DNA from 2 places in the Marinobacter shengliensis genome. Region 2 is predicted to be linked to the other one. Evidence: predicted binding sites of a transcription regulator. Region 2 holds the regulator's gene; the other holds the start of a gene.
The links. Region 2 encodes LexA, which represses DNA repair genes until DNA is damaged. Its sites were predicted from a motif close to CTGTNTNNNNANACAG; they were not measured.
Positions count from the first base shown of each region.

Region 1: recN (DNA repair protein RecN) is a predicted target of LexA. The motif match lies at 1,539-1,554, and genes of this name have one in related genera.

Region 1 covers NZ_AP028062.1:3,643,663-3,647,075, reverse strand. The annotation lists gene recN (DNA repair protein RecN) at 1-1,469, opposite strand, end outside; gene grpE (nucleotide exchange factor GrpE) at 1,733-2,329, shown strand; gene dnaK (molecular chaperone DnaK) at 2,422-3,413, shown strand, end outside.
Region 2 covers NZ_AP028062.1:1,573,585-1,576,997, reverse strand. The annotation lists gene QUE75_RS07175 (DUF6586 family protein) at 1-439, shown strand, start outside; gene QUE75_RS07170 (hypothetical protein) at 501-761, shown strand; gene QUE75_RS07165 (cell division inhibitor SulA) at 768-1,259, opposite strand; gene lexA (transcriptional repressor LexA) at 1,300-1,908, opposite strand; gene QUE75_RS07155 (amidoligase family protein) at 2,075-3,076, shown strand; gene QUE75_RS07150 (gamma-glutamyl-gamma-aminobutyrate hydrolase family protein) at 3,069-3,413, shown strand, end outside.

The DNA.
Region 1 (3,413 bases), 2.1 Mb from region 2:
GTGACACACAGTACCTGACCGTTGCTGCCCAGAGACCGGAGCAAACGCCCAACTACCTCGGCTGTGCCGCCACCAATACCCACGTCCACTTCGTCAAACACGAGGGTGGGGGTAGTGGAGGTCTGGGCGACCACTACCTGAATGGCGAGGCTGATCCGAGACAGTTCGCCCCCGGAGGCAACCTTGGCCAGTGGGCGTGCGGGTTGCCCCGGGTTGGCGCTGACCAGGAACTCGACATCTTCCATACCGTGGGGGGCTGGTTCGTCATTGCTGTTGCGGCCCAGTTTGGTAACAAACTGTACGGCCGGCATGCTCAGCTGTGCAAGCTCCTGAGCAATTCGCTGATCCAGTTCCGCCGCTGCCTGCTCCCGCTTGGCCGTTAATTGCCCGGCCAGTTCATCAAACCGTTTGCGCAGGGATTGCTGCTCTGCCTCAAGCTGCTCGAGGCTGCCTTTGCCGCCATCCAGTTCTGCCAGTTCGTTCGACAGGCGTTGGTGCAGTTCCGGCAATTCCTCCGGTGTGATGCGGTGCTTTCGAGCCATCTGATAAATGGCGCTCAGGCGTTCCTCGACCTCGGTCAGCCGTGCGGGGTCTGCTTCGTAGTCTTCAACAAAATGCCGAAGGTTGTCCCCGGCTTCTGAAATCTGGATCTGTGCTTCGGTCAACATCTGGATGGTGTCAGCCAGTGCCGGCACATCCACTGGGAGTTGCTCCAGTTGCTGAAGTGCCTGACGCACCAGGTCGGCGGCACTGGTTTCGTCCTCAGTGCACAGCAGGGCAGCCTGATGGCTGCTATGCAGTACCGCGTCGGCCTGGCTCAGCTGCGCTTGTTCCTGTTCAAGCGCTTCCTGTTCGCCATCGCCCAGGGCGAGCCGGTCCAGCTCCTCCACCTGGTACCGGAGCAGTTGCAGTTTTGCCTCCGCCTCGTCGGCGTTCTGGCGCCGCTGTTCCAGTTTCTGGCTGGTTCTATGCCAGGCTTTCCAGGCATCCCGGGTTTGCTCTGCCAGGTCTTCGGCGCCGGAGAATTCGTCCAGCAGTTTCCGATGAGTGTCTTTTTGCAGCAGTGACTGATGTTGGTGCTGGCTGTGAATGTCCATCAGCAAGCCGCCAAGGTCCTTGAGCTGGGAGAGTGGGCAGGGCTGGCCATTAATAAACGCTTTTGAACGACCATCCTTGCTGATGGTCCGGCGTAGGATGCAGTCGTCTTTGTCATCCAGTTCGTGTTCTTCCAGCCATTGCCGGGCAATCGGAATACGTGAGATGTCGAAGCTGGCGGTGATATCCGCTCGTTTTGCGCCGTGGCGCACGGCACCGGCATCTGCTCGGCCGCCCATGGCCAGGCTGAGGGCATCCAGAACAATGGATTTGCCGGCGCCGGTTTCACCGGTCAGGGCCGTCATGCCTTTGCTGAAATGCAGGTCGACCCGTTCGGCGATGGCGTAGTTGGAGACCATAAGTTGTGTGAGCATGCCGATAACCTCCGCTCAGGATTGGAGACTCTCTGAAAATTGTCTGGATACTGTTGATCTATACAGTTGCTGTGAATATATACAGGCTTTTTCCTGTTTGCAAACAATCGAATCGTGAAAATCTGAAAGAATGCATCGTTTGAGGTTGAAACCTGAGGGGTGGGCCCCATATCCGTTCGCAAAGTCGTATTTTCCTGCCTGTGCAAGGCGGGGCTCATTTAGCCGCAGGCCCTCGGGCCCAGGGAAAGTCATCAGGAGTTGTCATGAGTGCTGACGATAAGCGCAACGAACAAGTAGACGAGCTGAACGAGGCAGTAAACGCCACAGAAGAGCAGGGCGAAGCAGAAACCGCCGGTGCTGAAGAAGGTTCCGAACTGGAATTGCTGAAGGCGCAGTTGCAGGAATACCAGGACCAGGCGCTGAGGGCCCAGGCTGAGATGCAGAATGTGCGTCGTCGAGCCGAAATTGATGTGGAAAAGGCCCACAAGTTCGCTCTGGAAAAGTTTGTGAAAGAGCTTCTTCCGGTGGCGGACAGCCTTGAAAAGGCAGTGGAAAGTACTGAAGGACATGAAAATGCGGGTGAGCTGGTTGGCTCCATTCGCGAAGGCGTGGAAATGACTTTGGGCCTGTTCATGAACGGCCTCAAGAAATTCAACGTTGAACAGGTGAACCCGGTGGGTGAACCGTTCGATCCGCAACAGCACGAGGCGATGTCTATGGTGCCCGCGCCAGATGCCGAGCCGAATAGCGTGGTTGCCGTGGTGCAGAAGGGCTACCTGCTGAACGGTCGCGTGGTTCGTCCCGCCATGGTGGTTGTGGCTAAGGCCGAAGATGCACCAAAAATCGACGAGCAGGCTTGAAAAGCCGATTAAAGCGCCAATATAGCGATTAAACAGCGACAGTCAGGGCAAACCTCCCTGGGACAGCATTCAGAAAGATTTGGAGTGATTCGATGAGCAAGATTATTGGTATCGACCTGGGAACCACCAACTCCTGTGTGGCCATCATGGATGGTGACAAGGTAAAGGTTATTGAAAACGCTGAGGGTGATCGTACTACTCCCTCCATTATCGCGTACACCGACGATAACGAGACCCTGGTTGGTCAGTCCGCCAAGCGCCAGGCGGTCACCAATCCCCATAACACCCTGTACGCCATCAAGCGTCTGATCGGTCGTCGTTTTGAGGACGATGTGGTTCAGAAAGACATCAAGATGGTGCCCTACAAGATCACCAAGGCCGACAACGGCGATGCCTGGGTTGAAGTAAAGGGCCAGAAGATGGCACCGCCCCAGATCTCTGCAGAAGTTCTGAAGAAAATGAAGAAGACTGCAGAAGACTACCTGGGCGAGAAGGTAACGGAAGCAGTGATTACCGTGCCGGCTTACTTCAATGACAGCCAGCGCCAGGCCACCAAAGACGCGGGCAAGATCGCCGGTCTGGAGGTGAAGCGGATCATCAACGAGCCGACCGCGGCTGCCCTGGCTTATGGCCTGGACAAGAAGAGCGGTGACCGCACAGTTGCTGTATACGATCTGGGTGGTGGTACTTTCGACCTCTCCATTATTGAAATTGCCGATGTCGACGGCGAGCATCAGTTCGAGGTTCTGGCCACTAACGGTGACACCTTCCTGGGCGGTGAAGACTTCGACCTGAAGGTCATCGAGTACCTGGCAGACCAGTTCAAGAAAGACAGTGGCATCGACCTGCGCGGCGATTCCCTGGCCATGCAGCGCCTGAAGGAAGCCGGTGAGAAAGCGAAGATCGAGCTGTCCAGCAGCCAGCAGACAGACGTGAACCTGCCGTACATCACTGCAGACGCGTCTGGGCCCAAGCACATGAACGTGAAGCTGACCCGCGCCAAGCTGGAAAGCCTGGTGGAAGATTTGGTTCAGCGCAGCCTGGAGCCCTGTAAAGTCGCCCTGCAGGACGCCGGCATGAAGGC
Region 2 (3,413 bases):
GGCCAACACCTTACTCGCCAGGCTTGAGTCGGACACCAAGCGCTCCGCTGCGGAAACGGAAGCGCTGTCTCAGGGCTCCGCCGAGCTCCTGCTACGGGCAAGGCGAACGCTGCTGGTGATGATTGCGCGATACCATCAGCACAAAGCCGAAAAACCGCAGACACTGGCAGAACTGGAAACACTGTTTCCTTACGAGGTACACGAGACCCGGCTTTTGAGAGAACTGGCGGACACATCGGGAAGCTGGTGGAACCATCTTGATCAGGTTGAATCGGCTTTGAGCCAGCCTCCGACCACACGCAAGAATGTTACCGAAGAGAATATCATCGCGGTTTCAGTCGAACAGGGCCCGGACCGGTCCGCCGCCACACTCAGAAAGACCCTGACGGCCATGACTGAACTGGCCAAACGGCTTGAGGAACAACACAGCGAGTGGTAGCCCCACCCTGTTGGTTAAATTCCCACACCGAATCGAATACACCAAGACAAAGGTTGAACGAATGTCACCATCGTTTTTTGAAATCGTACAACTTGCCAATGGCGACTACGCCTTGCGCCGCATTGATGACGACGCAGCGCCGTTGGTGCGCATTTCCTTCTCGCAGGAGGCCAGGGAAATGATGGAAGACCGTGACATGAGCGTAGCCAAGGCGATGATTGCGGCAGGGATTGAGGCCGCCGGCAATATCGCACACGATATTGACTGGGACGATGACGACAATGATCTGGCCGAACCCCAGCCCCAATACACCCTCCACTGAACTCCTTTACCGATGACGCAGCACCACGCCGTGGCTGCTACCTTGCGCCGAAGCCTTTTGAAGGGACTCAAAGGCTGAACGCCCGAGCTTGTTAGTCCAGAGCACCACCGCATGACAGGTACCGGCACTCAAAGCACGCTCAGCCAGCTGCTGTGCTGAGTAATCGTTGGTTGAGCGCAATACCAGCAACTCACTGGCCACAATACCGTGCATTTTCTGCCACTTGCCAACCAGGGACTGTGGCGGGTCAATCAGTGCCAGCCAGCGCTTCTCCTGGTTCAGCTGGGTGAGCATAGGGAGCAGCAACTGGACGTTCTCTACCTGGCCTTCAGGAAGAATAATTTCCGTCACGTTACCGCCAAAATCCCTGGTTCCCCGACCGACGTCTGACGATGAGTGAAGGGCTGTGGACCGTGCTTTTCCTGTAGACACCGTGCGGGCGGGCATGATGGCCGCCGGCTGGAACGCCATGTTCTGAGTGAAGCTTAACTGTTCCATTGCTCACCTACCTGCGCTAATCGTTTCTTATTGCTGGTTATCAATGCAAATCTGATCGGCGGATCACGCCCACACCCAGACCTTCGATAAACAACTCCTGTTCGGCCAGATCAATTTCAATCGGGGCAAACTCTTCGTTTTCCGCAATCAACCAGACCTTTGAGCCGTCCCTGCGAAACCGCTTTACCGTCACTTCTTCACCAACCCTGGCCACAACCACCTGCCCGTTATGGACATCCTGAGTGCGATGTACTGCGAGCAAATCACCGTCGAGAATGCCAATGTCTTTCATGCTCATGCCGCGCACCCGGAGCAGGTAATCGGCGGATGGCGAGAAAAATTCCGGCTGCAAAGTGCAGTGCTCTTCAATGTGTTCCTGGGCGAGAATCGGGCTGCCCGCCGCAACCTGGCCGACAACCGGTAACCCCGGGTCCTGCTCCACTTCCGGCAGTCGAATCCCCCTGCTGGCACCGGGCACCATTTCGATGGCGCCTTTCCTGGCCAGGGCCCGCAAGTGCTCCTCTGCCGCATTGGCGGAGCGGAACCCCAGTTCGGCAGCGATTTCTGCCCGCGTTGGCGGGTAACCGGTTTCGTCTACGTACCGCCGGATGATATCCAGCACCTGGGACTGTCGCGCGGTCAGCTTCATGCATGTACTCCGGGTTTTTCATCCTGGTTTTATATACAGTGATTTGACTATATACAGTGTTTTATCCAGTGTAAAGCCCGATTGAAATTTTCTGTCATGTAATCGGGCCGCTGCATATCGGTGTGTTATGGTTTAAGTCCGCGAATTATATGGATGCAAGGTGCCAATGAATTCGACAGAGCGTTGTGCGATGCCGGAGCGGCTTCGTAATCATCAAGGAGAAGAGCGTAGAGTTGGCGTGGAGATTGAACTCTCCGGCCTGGGCTACGATGAGCTGGTCGAGCATGTCGCCCGCCTGCTCAAAGGCACCCCAGAGCTGGAGTCGCGTTATGTCAGCCGCCTGGAGACTGACGCCGGAACCTTCACCATTGAGCTGGACTCTGACCCCGTGAAGGATCTTGACCTGGCGGACGAACGCCTGCCCGAGTCAATCCGCGAACTGGGCACCCACGCCATGGATGTCATCGATTTTGCCGCCGAGCGCATTGTGCCTCTTGAGATTGTCGGCCCACCTCTGCCCTTTTTCAGACTGGGTCTGATCGAAGAACTGGTAGACGAGCTGCGCGACCTTGGCGCGGAAGGCAGCCGGGAAGCGATTTACTTTGCTTTCGGCCTGCAACTCAATCCCGAACTGCCGGACCTGGAACCCGCAACCATTGTCACCTACCTGCAGGCCTTCGCGGCACTTTATGACTGGCTCAAATCCCGGCATCAGATTGACATAAGCCGAAAATTTACCACTTACATCGAGCCCTGGAGCAGCCGTTACACGGATATGCTGATGGCGGAAGATTATGCTCCCGACCAGGCCTCGCTGATGAAAGACTACCTGAACTTCAACCCAACGCGGAACAAGGCCCTGGACCTTCTGCCACTGTTTGCACACCTGGATTCAGAGCTGTTGCAAGACTATGTGGACGACCCGAGAATCAAGAGCCGGCCGACTCTGCACTACCGGTTACCCGATTGCGATATCGACAACCCCCGATGGCATTTTTCCACGGTCTGGAACGACTGGGTGGTACTGGAGCGAATCGCAAACCATCCAGAGCACCTGAAAGAACTCAGGGAACTGTTCCGCGAAGCCCGGAAATTCAGTTTTCGCAATCTCACCCGCTCATGGCGCGACACCACGGAACAATGGCTTAAACAGCGCGGTTATGTCTGAGACCTCAGAAGCACCAGAATCGCCGGGGATCACCATTGGCATCAGCGGCCCCGCCAGGCGCAGCACCGCCCACAGACTGATCAATCTGGGCCTGCGGCTGCATGGCGCCCACACGCACTACATTCGCCCCGGATCCAGCACGGACGTCTCCCTGCTCGATGGCCTGGTGCTGTCTGGCGGCACCCACGTACACCCCAACCGCTATGACCAACAGCCACAAGTGACCGCAAGATACGACCTGAAACGGGACGAAACCGACTTCAGGCTGCTCAAGCAAGCCGAGGAAATAGACATTCCGGTACTGGGTATATGCCGCGGCGCCCAGTTCATCAATGTC